Regions from separate parts of the Priestia sp. 40 genome, predicted to be linked through region 3. Evidence: predicted binding sites of a transcription regulator. Region 3 holds the regulator's gene; each other region holds the start of a gene.
The links. Region 3 encodes LexA, which represses DNA repair genes until DNA is damaged. Its sites were predicted from a motif close to CGAACATATGTTCG; they were not measured.

Region 1 (6,136 bases), on a different contig from region 3:
CTCCGATTGTTAGATGAACTTCATCAGGGTTTGCTGATAAGCTGCTTGCAATCGAGTAAAGGCGCGCTGGCATTTTACGTAAAATGGCTACAAACTCTTGTGCCGATACGTTCCATGGGCCGAAGTCACGAACTAAGTCAATCACATCACGGCCTTGTGTGTATGCTTTTAATTCCTCGCGATTTTCTACAAGCGCTTTTAACTTATCGTTTCCAGTGAGCTCAGCTGCTTGCTTTAAAAGCGGTTTTGTTAACACGGTAATTTCAAAATTAGAGATTAGCGCTTCTCTAAGAGGACGCGTTTCTCCTTCTTTATTAACCGTTACACTTTCACTTGCATCCCACTTGAATTCGTTAAGAAGAAGATCAACAAGCTCCGGGTCATTTTCAGGATAAATACCTAAACTGTCTCCTGGTTCAAATGTCAAACCTGAACCTTCTAAAGATAGTTCTAAGTGTCGCGTTTCTTTATTTGATCCGCGGCCATTTAAGTTTAAGTTCTCAAGCACTTCTGCTTTAAAAGGATTTGTTCTTGAATATGGTGAAGTTCCTGCAGGAGCTTCCGCTGGAACAGCTGCTGAAGCGCTGTGTCCTTTCGCTTCGCTCAATCCGTCAATAACACCTTTAAGCCATTTATTTGCGGGCTCTTCAAAATCTAAATCACAGTCAACGCGCGGATACAGTCTTTCACCGCCAAGTTCTGCTAAGCGCACATCAAATTCTTTTCCTGTTTGACAGAAAAATTCGTATGAGCTGTCTCCAAGCGACAAGACAGAAAAACGGAAATTCTCAAGCTTTGGCGCTCGACGGCCGTGAAGAAATTCATGGAAAGATAGCGCATTATCAGGCGGCTCTCCTTCTCCATGTGTACTTACGACAATCAATAAATTTTCAAGTTTCTTCAAATTATTTGGTTTGAAATCATTCATAGAAGATACAGTTACATTAAAACCTTTTGCTTCAAGCGTTTTGCCTGTATTTTCAGCAAGTCCTTGAGCATTTCCTGTTTGTGATCCGTAAAGAATCGTTACGTCTTTTGAAATCGTCTGCTCCGCTTGAGCAGGCGCTGCTGCAGAAACGTCTGGCGTTCCTTCGGCAGACGTAGATTGAGCTGCTGTTAAATAACCGCTCAACCACATTTTTTGTGCTTCTGTTAATGTCGGCAGAAGGCGATTAAGCAAATCTGCTTGTTCTTGATTAAAAGGGCTGTTTACTACCTTAAGTTGCAACACTGTCCACCTCACCAAAATATATAATTTAAATATGTATGCTTTTACGAATCATCTTCAACAACATTTAATACCTGTGTCTAATTAATCAATGATGTTTCCCTTCATACATTATTATTCCTATAGATTATATCAAATTTAATTATATAAATCATTAGAAAATTCTTATCAAATTCGTCTACCTGCATTTTATCGAAGAAGAATAAATTAGTAAAATACATATAATTGATAACTAGTATTAAGATAATTAATAATTGAATCTGTATTTACGTTTTTTATAAACGAAGTTCCTTCCATATTTGTTCATTCTACATCCTTCACACGAATATGAATATTTTGTAATTTTTAGAGAAGTTTTGTAGAAACGGTTTTCTTTCTCATCAGAATGTTACATAATAAATGTAACATTAATCCTTTTAAAAAACACTATATGTAAAAGACAGTATATTCTGAAATTTAGGACAGTTTATAGGTGAGCTAGCAACCTTTTATTCGATTGATTCATACACATTGAAGAATATAAAGGGAAGCTTGCAGTACATACAATTCCCTTTTGCTCATCTCAAATGAAAGGACTGGCTTTTAAATCAGGTAATCTTTTTAAGGAGGCTTCTTGAATGTTTTTACGAGAATTAACGAAAAGTGGGACGATAACTGTTTCTTACTATAAAGATGGAACGTTGCAAACGTGCAAAGGCCGCGTGCACAACTTAAATCTCCATCAGCAAATTCTATCCGTAAAAGACGAAAATGAAGCCGTTGTTTCCCTTTTGCTTTCTGATATTAAATCTATTCATTAGTATGTAAAATTAAGGAGGAATTACTATGTGGAAAGATAATAAGCAAGCGCTTACAGATTTTGTGTCGGAAGATAGGTTTGAACTGAACTTATATTTAACGTATTTGCTTGATCAAATTTCGTATGACACGTCTAAACAATCCCCTTTTCTTCGTAAGCCTAATGAAACAACTAGTTGATATAGAAAAAAGCGCACAAATTTGTGCGCTTTTTTTAATGTGATGGCTCTACTTCAACAATGCCTTCTTCTGGTTTTTCTTCGGCTTTTTTATTTGAAAGCTTGATCTGCCTTAAGAACAATGTACATACCGCTCCTAAAATAATAAAAGCTAAGCCCATGAAAAAGACGCTGTGCAATGCGCTCATTAGCGAGGTCTTCAAAATTGGCACAATGCTGTCTGAAAGCGCAGCTGGAATACTCTTTAGCGCCTCAGGGCTAAACAGCATCTGCAGCACACTTTCAGGATTCGTATCAATCGCTTTTTTAAACCCGTCCGCAAAAGCACTTGCTTGAGCAGGCAATGTGTTTAAATATGGAACGAGTTTGTCAGTAAGAAGCGTACCTGATTTTGCATTCATTACTGCTCCTAAAATCGTAATACCGAACGTTCCTCCAATTGAACGGAAAAATTGACTTGATGATGTAACCACACCGAGCTCTTCTTTTGAAAAGCTTTCTTGAAGAGCAAGTGTTAAAATTGGCATCACAAGACCCATTCCTAAGCCGATTATGGCCATATAAGAAGTGGCAACAAGCTTGCTAGTATGAAGGTCTAATGTTGTTAACAAGAAGAACCCTCCTGCCATAATGAGCATACCCGTTACAATTTGAGGCTTAATTCCGACTTTATAGACGAGCTGTCCTCCAATAATACTTGTTACAATCATTGAAATCATCATCGGTGTCATAATCGTACCTGATTCCGAGGCGCTGACTCCAACGATTCCTTGCATAAAGAACGGAACAAACGTAATGGCTCCGAACATGCCAATGCTCATAAAAAAGCCAATGATATTTAAAAGCGTAAACGTTCGGTTCTTAAATAAATACATCGGAAGAATCGGCTCTTTCGCTTTCGTTTCCACAATAATAAAGCTGATGATCCCAACAACAGCAAGTGTAAATAGACTAACAATTTGCCAAGAGTTCCAGTCGTAGTCTTTCCCTCCAAAGCTCAGGGCCAGAAGCAAGCTCACTACTCCGATAACCATTGTGAACATACCGGCTACATCGAATTTTACAGGTCCCGTATGTTTCTTTCCTTGAAGTCCCAGTGCAATAAAAACGGTAGCGAGTATCCCTACCGGCAAGTTGATGTAAAATACCCATTTCCAGTTCAGTGAATCAACAATCCATCCGCCAATTTGTGGACCGATGACAGAAGCAAGACCATAAATTCCTCCAAATACTCCTTGAAACTTTGCTCGTGCTTTTCCGGTAAATAAATCACCAATTACAATCATTGCCATTGGCATCATAACGCCGCCGCCAATTCCTTGTAATGCACGGAATAAAATAAGCTCTGTCATGTTATTTGCCATTCCACATAAAGCAGAAGCAACCATAAAAATAATAAGTCCTGTCACATAAATTACTCTGCGTCCTACTAAATCAGCGAGCTTCCCTGCAATCGGAACAACCGTTGTGGACGTTAATAAATAGGCTGTTGTCAGCCATGTCATCATGCTTAACCCGCCAAGGTCTCCTACGATTCTTGGCATAGCCGTTCCGACAATGGTTCCATCAAGTGCAGAAAAGAACATCGCAATAATTAAGCCAATTAATAAAAGCGTGCGCTTTGAATTTTTTTGATTTTCCATCGTGTGTCTCTCCTCTTTTTTGTTACTGCTGCTTATCTTTATAAGAAGCAGCTGATGTTGCAAGCTTTTTCGTAATAGAAGCCATCATGGAAAGCTCTTCTTCTGTTAAATGCAAAAGGTAGCGGTCCATAATGGCTTTTCGACCATTCAGCACATCTTCAAGCTTGAGATGCCCAAATTCTGTTAAGGTAATATCAACGACTCGTCTGTCCTCTTTATTATGTTCTCTTACAACAAAATTGTGCTGTTCAAGACGATCCACTAAAAGAGTAACGGCGCTCGGTTTTACATCCATTAGCTCTGCAATTTGAGAAACCTTACTGCTCCCTACTTTCTTTAAATAAGAAAGAACAAATAGTTGCGTAGGAGTCATCTCATGCTCATTTAGGCTCTCCATCATTTCGGGCTGCATTTTTTCAAATAGCACTTGAAGCGATGAACGAATCTCTCCAAGATACTGATTGCTTTTTGTCACATCTATTCCTCCAGGCTTGCTTATTTATTTCACGTTATAAATAGTTAATGCTAATTAAATATAAATGCATATAAACTAAAAGTCAATTATTTCTTTTTTAGTATTGACCCTTACGCTGCGTTATATTTTATAGTAGATTTCAGAAGGGAGATGAAAGAATGAACAGAAAAGTAAAAGAAGTGGCTGACTTAGTAGGAATCAGCGTCCGCACGCTGCATCACTATGATGAAATCGGGCTATTAAAACCTGATGCCGTTAGCGAATCCGGCTACCGGCTTTATTCACCGGCTAATCTCGATATGCTTCAGCAAATATTATTTTTTAAAGAACTTGGCTTCCCTTTAAAACAAATTCACGAGATTATAACAGACCCGACGTTTAATCGCACAGAAGCATTGATACTGCAAAAAAACATGTTGATTGAAAAACGCAGTCGGCTCGATCAAATGATTGTAACCATTAATAAAACGATTCAATATGAAAAAGGAGCGATTGAAATGAACGAAAAAGAGCGGTTTAACGGACTGGATTTTTCGCATAACCCGTACGAAGAAGAAGCACGGAAGCGCTGGGGAAACCAGCGGGTAGATGAAGCGAATGAAAAAGTACAAAGGTTTTCACAAGAAGAGCAGCAGCACATGTCAAACGAATGGGAAAGTATCTACACTCACTTAGCTTCGCTTCGTGATCTGTCACCATCCTCTACAGAAGCTCAAAAAGCCATTGAGCAATGGTATCAATTTTTAAATGAGAACTTTGGAACGTATTCATTAGAGGCTTTTAAAGGTCTTGGAGAAATGTATGTGCAAGATGAGCGGTTTACAACCAACATTGACCGCTATGGAAAAGGGTTAGCGAAATTCATGAGCGAGGCGATGAGTGTATTTGCTGATGCTAACAAACAATAAGCAAAAAAGATTTAGGCATAGCTAAACCATTCCAATCAACTTCTAGAAGGAATTAAATGGATTAAGCCCCTGTTCACCATACCAATAAAAAGATCCGAACGCTTCATCGTTCGGATCTTCCTTTAACGAAACTACTTTTGTTCCAGCCTCTTTTTATAAATGAAGCCCCATAAGCATTGTATTATAGTACACGCCATTTATATAGGTGTCTTTTTCTTTTAATCCTTCTGTTTGAAAACCTAGCTGCTTGTATAAAGCAACAGCTCTTTGATTATCTTCCCGCGTCACCAGTTCGATTTTTTTTGTTTGTTTATTCGTACGTGCCCATTCAATCAGCTCAATCATGAGCTGCCTTCCTAGCCCTAGCCCGCTATAAGCGTTCTCTACCACGATACCAAGGGTGCCCACATGCTTATTACGCGGGTTTTGAGACGAGGTGATGGATGCAATACTAATGATTTCCTCTTCTTTTTCAGCCACAACTATAAGAGAATTGTGCTCTCGTTTTACAGAAGCTAAAAATACTTCATACTCTGAAACAGGTCTAAGAAACTCCCCTTCTCCAAATGAAAGAAAATCACTTTCTCCGCCTACCCGGTTGTAAAAAGCAATCATTTTCTTTGCGTCTTTTGGCTCTGCTCCTCGAATAGTGACGCCTATTCCGTTCTTTAATATACGTAAACTCATATATCTATCTTCCTTTTAGTTAATCTGGTTTGCCTAGCTTAATTCTAGCGCTGTTTTTCTCTCCACTGATCTAACCACATGCGATTTCCTAAAGCCGTAAAATCATTTTCGTCGGCGTAGCGTTCGATGACGGAAAGCGCGTTGTCCTCAAGCATTGGTGAATAGCTCATAATTTCTAAAATATGATGTGCAGCCCATAGGTCGATTCGATAAGTAGG
Region 2 (6,136 bases), on a different contig from region 3:
AGTTAATGGAAGTAGCTAATAAAGCTTGTATTCCAGAGGAATCTATCTATTCTATGCCATTCCCTGTTAATCCAGAGTCAGTAGCTGCAGCTATTCTTGCAGCAGATCAAATTGGAAATGATTATAAGAAGAGGTTGATATAAAATGAAAAAAATTATTAATAAACCGGAAGATGTTGTACTTGAGATGTGTAAAGGGATGGTTCTAGCACATCCTGAACTAAATTTAATTGAAAAATATAAAGTCATTAAAAAAGACCAAATTAATAAAAGTAAAGTAAGTATAATTAGCGGGGGCGGAAGTGGACATGAACCTGCTCACGCTGGATATGTTGGGAAGGGTATGCTAGATGCAGCAGTTTGTGGTGATGTATTTGCTTCACCTTCTCAAATACAGATTTATCAAGCCATTAAAGAAACAGCTAGCGATAAGGGAACTTTACTAGTGATTAAGAACTACAGTGGTGACATGATGAATTTCAAGAATGCTGCTTATCTTGCAGAAGAAGATGGCATTCAAGTGGATTATGTAAAAGTAGATGATGATATTGCTGTACAGGACAGTTTATATACAGTTGGAAGACGCGGAGTAGCTGGTACTGTTCTTGTTCATAAAATAGCAGGTGCAGCAGCAGAACGCGGCTATGATCTACCAAAAGTGAAAGAGGCCGCAGAAAATGCTATTGCGAATGTTAAAAGCATCGGCTTTGGACTAACTTCTTGCACAGTTCCTGCTAAAGGAACTCCTACTTTCGAGATTGCAGAAGATGAGATGGAGTTTGGCGTTGGTATTCATGGAGAACCTGGTATCCGTCGTGAAAAAATTATTTCAGCAGACGAACTTGCAAAGCGTACGGTAACTTCATTATTAAAAGAAGTAGGGATAGAAGATGGAAAAGGAGAAGTGGCTGTCCTAATTAATGGATTTGGAAGCACACCTCTTCAAGAACTATATTTATTAAATCATTCTGTCATTCGTGAATTGTCACGTAGAAACGTAACGATTGCAAGAACATTTGTCGGAAACTACATGACAGCCATCGATATGGCCGGTGCTTCTATTTCAATTATGAAATTAGATGAGAACTTAAAAAGTCTCCTATCTGAAGAATGCGATACTCCTGCGCTAAAAATCAAAGGTGAAGTACCAGCTGTTACTTATGATGAAATTATTGGTACGGTGGAGGCACCGAAAGTGTCTTATGAGGTGCAAACCAACAAAGAATATTCCGTAGTAACGGAAAATCGACTGACGTTGAATAATATTATTTTTATGGTTGACCAAATGAGTGAATGTATTATTAGAAATGAAGTACCATTCTGTGAACTAGATTCCCATGCTGGTGACGGAGACTTTGGTATGAGTGTTGCTAAAGGGTTCAAGCAGTTGAAAGCTGAATGGCACGAAATTTTAGAAAATAAATCAAATGATATTGGCAACTTCTTAGAGGCTTGTTCTATCGTTATCATGGAGCATTGTGGCGGAGCATCAGGGCCTATTTGGGGATCAGCATTTCGTGCGGCTGGAAAGAACACCGAATCTAAAACCGAACTGACTTTAACAGAATTTGCTGAAATGATCCAAGCGTCTGTAAAAGGCATTCAAGCAACAGGAGAACGTTCTTTTGGACGTGGAGCTGTTGTAGGAGATAAAACTTTAATCGATGCTTTAGTACCTTATGCAGATACGTTAACATCAAGTGCTGCTGAAGATGAAAGCTTGAAACATGCTCTTGTCAAAGCAGCAGAAGCTGCTGTTGAAGGAGCAAAATCAACCGAACAAATTGTCGCACGTATGGGGCGTGCTGGTACGGTTGGAGAAAGAAGTCTTGGTTATCCGGACGCAGGTGCACATGGCTTAGGCGTAATTTTTACTGAAGTAGCTCAAGTAATGCGAGAAAGTAAGTGAAATTTGGTATTATCTCCTCTAAATATAGTATAAAGAAATTACTCCTTGAGAGTGAAGGTTACACTACACTATATTTGGTCGGGATTTTTTATGGGGCACTAATAACAAGCTTTTATAACCTAGTTTAAGTTATATTTTGTAAAAATATACAATAACCAATAGTATTTCAAGGATAAAAAAAGAAAAACAAAAAGTGAACGAGTTCTTGATAATCAAGGGCTCGTTTTTCGCATGTCTTCCAGAATAATGTATATAAGAGAATGAATTATTTTTTGTTCCTATAATAAGGGTTATTTTATACATTAGTTTCAATAACTATAAATATTGAAAGTATAAACTTACTTTTTACAACTATAAGATATTTCTTTAGCTAGTTTGTAGAAAACTTTCTCCTTTACAACTAGATGCGGTTATTGTATGATTAAACAACAGGAACATTTGTTCGATATTAAGGGTTTAGAGATAAATAAAGGAACAACAGAATAAACCAAGACAGTTAAACACAAAATTTTCTCGCACGGAGCAAAAAAATTTGAGCCAACTCTTATTATTTATCCACATACATTGTCGTTTACTGTAAACGTAATAACAATCGGAGGTTTTAAATTATGAATGATAAACAAGCAGCACTAGATATGGCTCTAAAACAAATTGAAAAACAATTCGGTACAGGATCAATTATTAAAATGGGAGAAGGCACACATGCAAAAGTTGAGGCATCTAGCTCAGGCTCATTAGCTTTAGATATAGCTCTTGGAATTAATGGTTACCCCAAAGGAAGAATCATGGAAGTGTACGGACCCGAAAGCTCAGGTAAAACAACCGTTTCCTTGCATGCAATTGCAGAAGTACAAAAAAATGGAGGTCGAGCTGCCTTTATTGATGCTGAACACGCACTTGATCCAGTTTACGCAAGAAAACTAGGTGTAGATATTGATGAGTTACTGTTGTCTCAACCAGATACTGGTGAACAAGCACTTGAAATTGCTGAAGCATTAGTTAGAAGTGGCGCTGTTGATATTATTGTTGTTGACTCAGTAGCAGCATTAGTTCCGCAAAAAGAAATTGAAGGAGAAATGGGAGATTCTCACGTAGGTCTACAAGCTCGTTTGATGTCTCAAGCTCTTCGTAAACTATCTGGAGCAATTAATAAGTCTAAAACCATTGCTATCTTCATCAACCAAATCAGGGAGAAGGTAGGCGTTATGTTTGGAAATCCGGAAACAACGCCAGGTGGAAGAGCACTAAAATTTTATTCTTCCGTTCGTCTTGAAGTTCGCCGCGCTGAACAACTTAAACTAGGAAATGACATAGTTGGTAACAAAACAAGAATTAAAGTAGTCAAAAACAAGATGGCACCTCCTTTCCGCATTGCTGAAGTAGATATTATGTATGGAGAAGGTATCTCAAGAGAAGGAGAAATCTTAGATATTGGTTCTGAAGTAGATATTGTTCAAAAGTCTGGATCTTGGTTTTCGTATAATGGGGAACGTTTAGGACAGGGAAGAGAAAACGCTAAGATTTTCTTAAAAGAAAACCCTGAAATCAGAGAAGAAATTAGAAAAAACATTATTGATTTTAAATATGGTAATAATGACAACGATAATGATATTGATAACGATAGTGAAAACGAAAGCTAATAAAAGCTTAAAATGCCTTTCCCGGCAGCTTCAAGTCTATTCATTCCATTGGAAGCATAAAAAGTTAAAAATAACCTAAATGACAAAATAATATAGAAACTAAGAGAGAACTTATTCTTTTATCAATAACTATATTTACTACACATATTAAAGCGGAAATTATTCCACTTCCTAGACAATTATTAAGAATTAAAGACCCCTTAATCAGATACCTTTTATGGATAGGCCAGTCCTTTAAAAGATAATTGTGAATCCTACTAAAAAGCTACCTTGCTTGCTGAGGTAGCTTTTTAAATTTACTTTTTATACTGTTGAGATAGTTAGATTATTTATTAGAGGTTAGCTCAAAAGAAACAAACAATGAAGTATCTTGGGTGGATATATCTAACCCCATGAAGAATTGTCAGGAAGACCTTATTGAACCAGTAAGAATTAAAGGGATAGACACCAGTTCTCCTCAATAGAGAGCTTAGGAAAAATTGATAGCAGGACAATGTATAGATATTAAGTTTCAATACAATTATTACTGATAATCATCCTTACCTCAACTACATTTTCTACTATAATCCTATTTTCATTTGGTAAAATATATATTTTTTAACCTCTACATTATATAATGCAGTATATTGTTTACTTTTGATGTAATTCATGGAGGGAATTTTGTATAAATTAAAGTATATTCCGTTTGTTGTATTTATTATTTTGTTACTACAAGGTTGTGAAGACCCGTTAAACAAGAAAAGTAGTCGTGAACATGAAGAAACTTTATTAATAGAAGATACGGAGAAAAAAGAGGAAGAGTCTATGACAACCGTTTATGATAAAGCTAAATGGCATTATGAAGGGGATTTCCCAAATGACTTGAGTGAAAAGCAGGCGTTCGTTCATACTGGAATGTATCTTGGGTGGATCATCGAAAAAAACTTATATAGTGAAGAGTTTGAAAAAGCATCCGAACAGGAGATTCTAGAATTCAAACAAAAAAACATGACCGGAACTGAAGTCTACATGGAATTGGATGGCGTTTTTGCAAGCGATATGTTGAATGCAGAGGGAAGAGCTTTTACAGAAAGCTACTTTGATTTTGATAAAGGAACCTATTTAAATGATTATGAACACATATTTCCTTATGTAGAATCCCTTTATGAGGTAGAAGATACGTGGGATAACTATAAAACCATTAAAGCAAAGGTAGATAACCGTTTTGTTGCCTGGAAGCATGTAAAACAAGATAGTAAAAGCGATAAATTATTTACAGTTGAGTCTTATATTAGTTCATTAAAAGAACGACTTTACAAAAACGAAGATAAACTAATCGATAGTATTAAAGAAGTACACACGTTTCATTATTACGAAGGCATTGACTTATTAGAAATTGAGGCCTTTATTCAGCCATTTGATTTATCAATTAGGATGTTTTCTATGGATGACGAAGCAAATGAAGTTTTCTATGAAGGGAACGACCATACCGTTTTTTCAGGAAGTCATGAGCTGCTCGAAGAGATGGAATATTATAATTTAGCTGATGAACGTTCAGATGAGTTTTGGGAGTTCTACGAAGCAAACGAAGAAGAAATATCCGCTGCTGAGAAAGAATTAATTACAGACTGGTTTATTTCTTGTTGGAATAAAGCCAGTGACAATGACATTAATCTGCCTGTTTATCTTAATTTTCATGATGATATAGAATCTTTTGATTTAAATGAGGATAAATGGATCGATAGTGAAGAAAAATGGTCTAACTAAAATAGTAACTACATTTAAGCTAAATGCACCGTATCTGAACATCGTTTTCTACATCTATAAAAACCGAAATTTTTTTGAACTTATTAACTACGATGACACCTTACCAGGGTTACATATACAGTTTCCTCAAATGATATTAAAGATCTACAAGGAACAGTTTATTTTTGAAACCATCAATAATACAGCAGTTAATATGGAGTACTTTAAACGCTATACAGCCTATGGATTTTATGGTCTTCTTCAAAATTGGATTCGAAATGGCTTTAGAGAAAACACGGACGAATTTATTCACGAAGTCATTGATCTAGCGAAAACACATATATACTCGATTGAGTATATTGGAAACAAAGGGGAAAACCTCTAATGCTTTTGGCATCTTAAGCAGTTCTCTTAATACATGTAAGTCTTCTCATTTACATGTATTGAGAAAAAAAGAGTTTAGAAATATGATTCAACAAATCAATTTAAATTGTTAATTATTTATTATCAACTTTTTGGTTTTTTACATATTTACAGCTAATCTCTACTGAGTTAACGCTAAAAGCTATAATTTTCAGCTTAAACAAGAGCGTTCAAATGTGTGAAGACCTATTAGCAAGATAAACATCTTCGCTTCTCTCAAACACCTGAAAACTTCTTCAGCATATTCACAGCATCTAAATTGTATACATTTTGTATTAGTTTTGTTTATATTTAGTTGAGGGCAAACGTCCCAAAAAAAAGGAAGAGGAGTGGGAAAATGAAAAAAATCTTTTCAGTAATGGCGGCAATGGTTTTATTATTGGCATTTGGGGCTGGTGTTTCTGCGGCTGGCAATGATGCAATGGTCAGAATCGTTCATG
Region 3 (6,136 bases):
ATTTTAATATAAAAATGTTATCTCCAAAACAGCGAATAATAACAGATTCATAGAATGAAAAGCCTAGCTGATATACCCATGTAGTGAAATAAACGCTTTGGTTAAATTCATAATTTCCTTTTGCGATATTACGCGCGGCATCTAACATGACAAGAAAGTCAGATTTTACAGGCGTTTGAACAGAAAGCATCCATGCTAGTCGAATACCTAAGGTCAAAACAATCAGTGAAATAAAAAAAACAGTTTTGTTCATGTATCTACTTGCAATAGCTATTAGAAAAATGACAAGGAAAGTGATAAATATTCCTTCAATAATAAATGAATTACTTAAAGCCAAACCTTTTAATTCCAATGAATTTGTCATCGCACTATAACTGCCCCATAGAGACCATGTAAGAATCATGACACATAAAAGAATCAGGCTTTTGGATAAAAATGAGTTAAGCATATTACCTCCTGCAAATTATTTCATAGATAAGGTACAAAATTCCTACCCTATGATACCATATTTTATTATTTTGTATATATTTTTCTTGTAGAGTATAATATTAGATTGTTCTGAAATTACAACAGCGGCACAACGTTTGATAAAAGGTTCAGCGAAGTAGGCATTGATTTAGTAATAGATAAAAGAGGTTGGGAAAAAAGGATTTTAATCGAAGTGAAAAACGAACCATTGATCACCATGTTTGATTAGTGGTTCGTTTTTTATGGTGAACGTAGGTTTCATTTGTTTAGTTCCTTCCAGCAGTTGATTGGAGGGCAAGGCGAAGACTCCTGCGGAGAAAGCGGAAGGGATGAAACTCCGCAGGAGCACAAGCAACGAGGAGGCTCATCGGCTGCCCGCGGAAAGAGAAGTCTTGCATGGAAATGAACTGCGGCGTCATAAGCGGTTCAGCTCATGTATTTCGCTTGTTCGTATTTAGGTTGAATTCATTTAGTTATGTCTCAACTTCTTTTATGTTTTAAATCGATCTTTTAATAAGTTCCATAGTGAGCTCACTCCTAGGCTAATGCTGATTAATATTCCTGATAGAGCTACTATTAAAGCGATATATTCAAAGATAGAAAACTGCTTCATACTATCCCAATTGATGTTTCCCTGTAGCTTGCTAATAACTAAATTCATTCCGTAAATACCGGAAAGAACGGTATAAATCGTTAAAATTAATAATAAGTAATTGTGACGCTTGGCCGCGATTTTCTCTTGATTTTGATACAAAGTACCAAGGGTTTCTTTGACTTCTTGATAAAGAGAATTGATGTGGAAAATTTTTTTAAAGAGCTCAGAAAACTCTTGACCTTCTGTGCGAGAGCTAATTTCTAAAAATAAATATTTGCCTGAAAACACGGTAATAGAGCGGATTAGTCGCTCAATGCCCTCTGAATTTTTATGAAACGTGAGCTGAGAATACTCATAAGATAGTTTTAGCAACACGATTTTATAGAAAAAATGTAAAAATAAATTATAGTAATGCTGGCCAAATAGATGATTCATCAAAAGCTGATCCGTTTTAGAGTCTGTCGATTTAGAAATACATGAAAACACATGGTCTGTGATGACGTAATAAGTTTCAGGAGCCCACCTTTCATACACGTGTTTAGTATTATACGTTTTAATATACTCATGATTGTGTGCAGAAATAAACGCTTTCCCGTCAGGCGTATAGCTATTTAGCTGCCCAGTACGAAATAAAGTTGTGGAATTAATTTCTTGCTCTTGATTTACCGTTACATAACTTAACACAAACATCCGTTCATCGATAAAATAAGGAAGGCTCCCAACGTGCTGTTCACGCGTGGCTTCTTTCTTGATGTGTTCGTTCAAAAATGGCGCAAGCTGTGAAAAAATATAATCTTGTACTTTGCTATAGCGATGATGTTCATAGGTAATGGTGGATCCATGCTCTTCAGCAAGCTTCGGTTCTAATACACGAAAATGATTCATGAATTCTAAAATGTCATCATAGGTGTAATGGTTATGGCTCATTTCAGTGCGAATGGTCATGACGCCAATTTCAAAAGGACATAAAAAAACATCCACAGACAGCACGTTGCTAGACACGGTGGTGGAAGAAGTATGTAACGTAATGGTATGGTCTATTTTTTTTGAAAATCGAAGCAACCCTTCTTTTTCGCACGAATCAGGGAATAGAATGCATTCAATGTAAGGAAGAAAATATTGATCCAGGCTATCATGAGATACGTAATATTGTTCTCCGTAGTATTCTTTTTCTAAATCTTTGTTTTGAATGGAAAAAAACTCGAACAAATTTGCTTTCAGTGCATGAACAAGCTGCTCTTTATTTTTTCGATCAAAGGAAAAAGGAAAAAGAAACATGTTCATTGCTTTGGTAGGTACAATGGTTTGAAATGGTTCTGTTTTCCTAGGTGTATTAGTCATAAACTACATCCTTCTTATAGTCGATGGTATTTCCTTGTAAGATTCGAGGAAATGCAGATAGAAAGTAAAAGGTAAAACAAGCTTTATAAAAACTGTTCTACCTGCCTGCAATGATTCAACGTATCATTTATAATATGCCAATTTTTTTAGAAAACAAACGTAAAAAAACCAACTAACATCATGATTAGTTGGTTTTACATACAGTGTCTGATTAGTGAATCGTGCGATATACACCAGTTACTTTTCCCAAAATCGTTACGTGGCGAAGAATAATAGGCGCCATCGTTGAATTTTCAGGCTGTAAACGAACGAAATTTTCTTCTTTAAAGAAACGTTTTACCGTTGCTTCGTTGTCTTCGGTCATAGCAACCACAATATCTCCATTATTAGCCGTTTGCTGCTGACGTACGATTACCATATCGCCATCTAGAATACCTGCTTCAATCATACTTTCTCCCATAATTTCAAGCATGAATACATGATCATCTGGAGAAACGAATTTATCTGGAAGAGGGAAATATTCTTCCACATTTTCAACGGCTGTTATAGGAAGACCCGCTGTTACTTTACCGATAACAGGAACATTAATGACATTGCTTTTAGGAATGTTTACTTCATCTAGTTGAAGAACTTCGATTGCTCTTGGTTTTGTTGGATCTCTTCGAATTAACCCTTTACTTTCTAAACGAGCTAAATGCCCGTGTACAGTGGAGCTAGAGGCTAATCCTACTGCTTCCCCAATCTCACGAACAGAAGGCGGATAACCTTTTAATTTTACTTCGTGCTTAATAAAATCTAGTATGTCTTGTTGACGTTTTGATAGCTTCATATTTTTCACCTCGATTTTAGCTATTCTTTAGGTGAATTATACCACGTGATGTGTCAATATACAAACATAAGTTCGAAGAATTCCATTGACAGAAACAAATGTTCTCAATAAAATAAGAACATATATTCTGATAGGGGGATCATAATATGCAACAATTCTTACATTCTATGAAACATTACGCTATTTTTTTTGCAGTTATCGCTGCACTTACATATGTATTGACGCTGGTTTTAGGAGCGGATAAAGTAGATTTAGACAAATATTCAACGGTTACGATTACAAAAGGAGATACGCTTTGGGACTTGTCCAACAAGTATCATAATCACCATCATTTGACCACCAATGAATTTGTCAAATGGGTTGAAGACGTCAATGATTTAAACTCAGATACTGCCCAGTCTTTATCTCCTGGAGATAAATTATATATTCCTGTTTTAAAAAAAGAGTTACATAATCAAGTGGCAATTGAACAGTAGTGTGTAACGGCCGTTCCTGAATATTGTTAGAAGCCGAAAAGGTCGTGATAAAAGTGGACGCCATTATTTATTGCCGTGTCAGTACGGATAAAAAAACCCAAGAAACATCTTTGCAGCGCCAGCAAGAAGAATTAAAAAAGCTTGCTGATCTTCATCATCTAGAGGTGAAAAAAGTCGTGATGGAAAAAGCAAGCGGATATGATGTAGACAGAGAGGGTATTTTGGATGTTCTTCATACAATGAAAGAAGAGAAAATATCCGTGCTGCTCATTCAAGACGAAACACGATTAGGCAGAGGAAATGCCCGAATTGCGCTGCTTCATGCTTTTCATAAAGAAAATGCTACCATCTATACGATTAGTCATCAAGGTCAGCTTCAGCTTTCAGAATCTGATTCAATGGTGTTAGATATTATTAGTTTAGTGGAAGAGCATCAGCGGAAATTACATAATGCTAAAATTAAAAGAGGAATGAAAAGAGCCGTAGAAAACGGTTATCGTCCGCAGCAAAATTTAAAAAACCAGGGAGTTAACTCGGGAAGAGAAAAAAAAGAAGCGCCGATTGAAGAAATTGTCCGCCTTCGTCATAACGGCTTAACCTTTGCTGAAATTTCAGTTACGCTAAAAGGTTTTGGTTATAATATTTCAAAAGCGACGGTACATCGTCGCTATCAAGAGTATCAAGAGAGTGCTCAATCTCTTGATAAAACGAAAGAGATTTAGTAAGATGACTACATGTTGCCGGAACGGTTCGGTAATTTTAATTATTGATTATAAGGAGATAGGTTTTATATGCTATCAAAAGATAAACTTGCTCGTATTAATGCTCTTTCAAAAAAGGCAAAGGCTGAAGGTCTGACAGAATCTGAATCGAAAGAACAGCAAGAGCTACGTCAGGAATATTTAAAAGTTTTCCGACAATCTATGACAAATCACCTTCATACGATTAAAGTTGTGGACGAAGAAGGTAAAGATGTTACGCCTAAGAAGTTAAAAGAGAGTAAAAAGAAGCGTCTTCACTAAGACGTTCTAGTAAAACTAGAGGGAGTGTTCCCTCTAGTTTTTTGTATATTTTTAATAAGGCGTACAAAAACTGTAAAAGTGGAAAATTTTTTGGTTCAAGTATTGTACAAATAAGCAAATCATTAGTATGATAACATATGTACATAGTTTTGAAAGGAATGAAGAGTATGACACAACGTATTGAAGATCTTTCGATTGCAACAATTCGTACTTTATCAATCGATGCGATTGAAAAAGCAAATTCAGGTCACCCAGGTATGCCGATGGGAGCTGCTCCAATGGCATATACATTGTGGACAAAATTCATGAACATCAATCCAAAGAATCCAAACTGGTTTAACCGTGACCGCTTTGTATTATCAGCAGGACACGGATCAGCACTATTATACAGCTTGCTTCATTTAGCTGGATATGACTTATCAATTGAAGACCTTAAAAACTTCCGTCAATGGGGAAGCAAAACACCAGGTCATCCAGAGTTCGGTCATACAGCAGGTGTTGATGCAACTACTGGCCCACTAGGACAAGGTATTGCAATGGCTGTTGGTAAAGCAATGGCAGAACGTCATTTAGCTGAAACATACAACAAAGAAGGTTTAGAAATTGTAGACCACTTTACGTATGGTATTTGTGGTGACGGAGACTTAATGGAAGGTGTATCTGCTGAAGCAGCTTCATTAGCGGCACACTTAAAATTAGGACGTTTAGTTGTTTTATACGATTCAAATGATATTTCTTTAGACGGAGATTTAGATCGCTCGTTCTCTGAGAACGTAGAAGATCGTTTCAAAGCTTACGGATGGCAAGTAATCCGCGTTGAAGACGGCAATGACTTGACAGCGATTGCAAACGCAATTGAAGAAGCAAAAGGCGATTTAACACGCCCAACGCTAATTGAAGTAAAAACAACAATCGGATTTGGTTCTCCAAACCACGCGGGTACTTCTGGCGTGCACGGTTCTCCATTAGGTTCCGATGAAACAAAATTAACAAAAGAAGCTTATGCATGGACATTTGAAGAAGATTTCTATGTGCCAGAAGAAGTGTATGCTCACTTCAAAGCTACAATTGCTGAAGATGGCCAAAAGAAAGAAAACGAATGGAACGATGTATTTGCACAGTATAAAGAAAAATATCCTGAACTAGGTCGTCAATTTGAACTAGCAGTAGAAGGAAAGTTACCGGAAGGCTGGGAAGAAACGCTTCCAGCATACGAAACGGGTTCAAGCTTAGCTAGCCGTGCTTCTTCTGGAGAAGTATTAAACGCAGTAGCACAAGCTGTACCTCAATTCTTCGGCGGTTCAGCTGACTTAGCTGGCTCAAATAAAACAATGATTAAAGGTTCAGAAGACTTCACTGCAGCTGATTACAGCGGACGTAATATCTGGTTCGGTGTACGTGAATT

Region 1: the regulator LexA is predicted to act here: its motif matches at 1,710-1,723, upstream of ACO1DI_RS27845 (YolD-like family protein).
Region 2: the regulator LexA is predicted to act here: its motif matches at 2,340-2,353, upstream of recA (recombinase RecA).

The regions. Positions count from the first base shown of each region.
Region 1 is NZ_JBMPZA010000026.1:307,882-314,017, forward strand. It holds gene ACO1DI_RS27840 (assimilatory sulfite reductase (NADPH) flavoprotein subunit) at 1-1,228, opposite strand, end outside; gene ACO1DI_RS27845 (YolD-like family protein) at 1,846-2,028, shown strand; gene ACO1DI_RS27850 (hypothetical protein) at 2,054-2,206, shown strand; gene ACO1DI_RS27855 (MDR family MFS transporter) at 2,241-3,848, opposite strand; gene ACO1DI_RS27860 (MarR family winged helix-turn-helix transcriptional regulator) at 3,871-4,323, opposite strand; gene ACO1DI_RS27865 (MerR family transcriptional regulator) at 4,482-5,231, shown strand; gene ACO1DI_RS27870 (GNAT family N-acetyltransferase) at 5,385-5,918, opposite strand; gene ACO1DI_RS27875 (hypothetical protein) at 5,963-6,136, opposite strand, start outside.
Region 2 is NZ_JBMPZA010000014.1:76,149-82,284, forward strand. It holds gene ACO1DI_RS14425 (glycerol dehydrogenase) at 1-143, shown strand, start outside; gene dhaK (dihydroxyacetone kinase subunit DhaK) at 145-1,908, shown strand; gene recA (recombinase RecA) at 2,517-3,548, shown strand; partial or broken gene ACO1DI_RS14440 (hypothetical protein) at 4,353-4,781, shown strand; gene ACO1DI_RS14445 (TetR-like C-terminal domain-containing protein) at 5,251-5,658, shown strand; gene ACO1DI_RS14450 (DUF4397 domain-containing protein) at 6,034-6,136, shown strand, end outside.
Region 3 is NZ_JBMPZA010000005.1:759,772-765,907, reverse strand. It holds gene ACO1DI_RS05085 (glycosyltransferase family 39 protein) at 1-448, opposite strand, end outside; gene ACO1DI_RS05080 (hypothetical protein) at 752-874, shown strand; gene ACO1DI_RS05075 (hypothetical protein) at 959-2,404, opposite strand; gene lexA (transcriptional repressor LexA) at 2,616-3,233, opposite strand; gene yneA (cell division suppressor protein YneA) at 3,380-3,709, shown strand; gene ACO1DI_RS05060 (YneB family resolvase-like protein) at 3,763-4,431, shown strand; gene ACO1DI_RS05055 (DUF896 domain-containing protein) at 4,501-4,731, shown strand; gene tkt (transketolase) at 4,899-6,136, shown strand, end outside.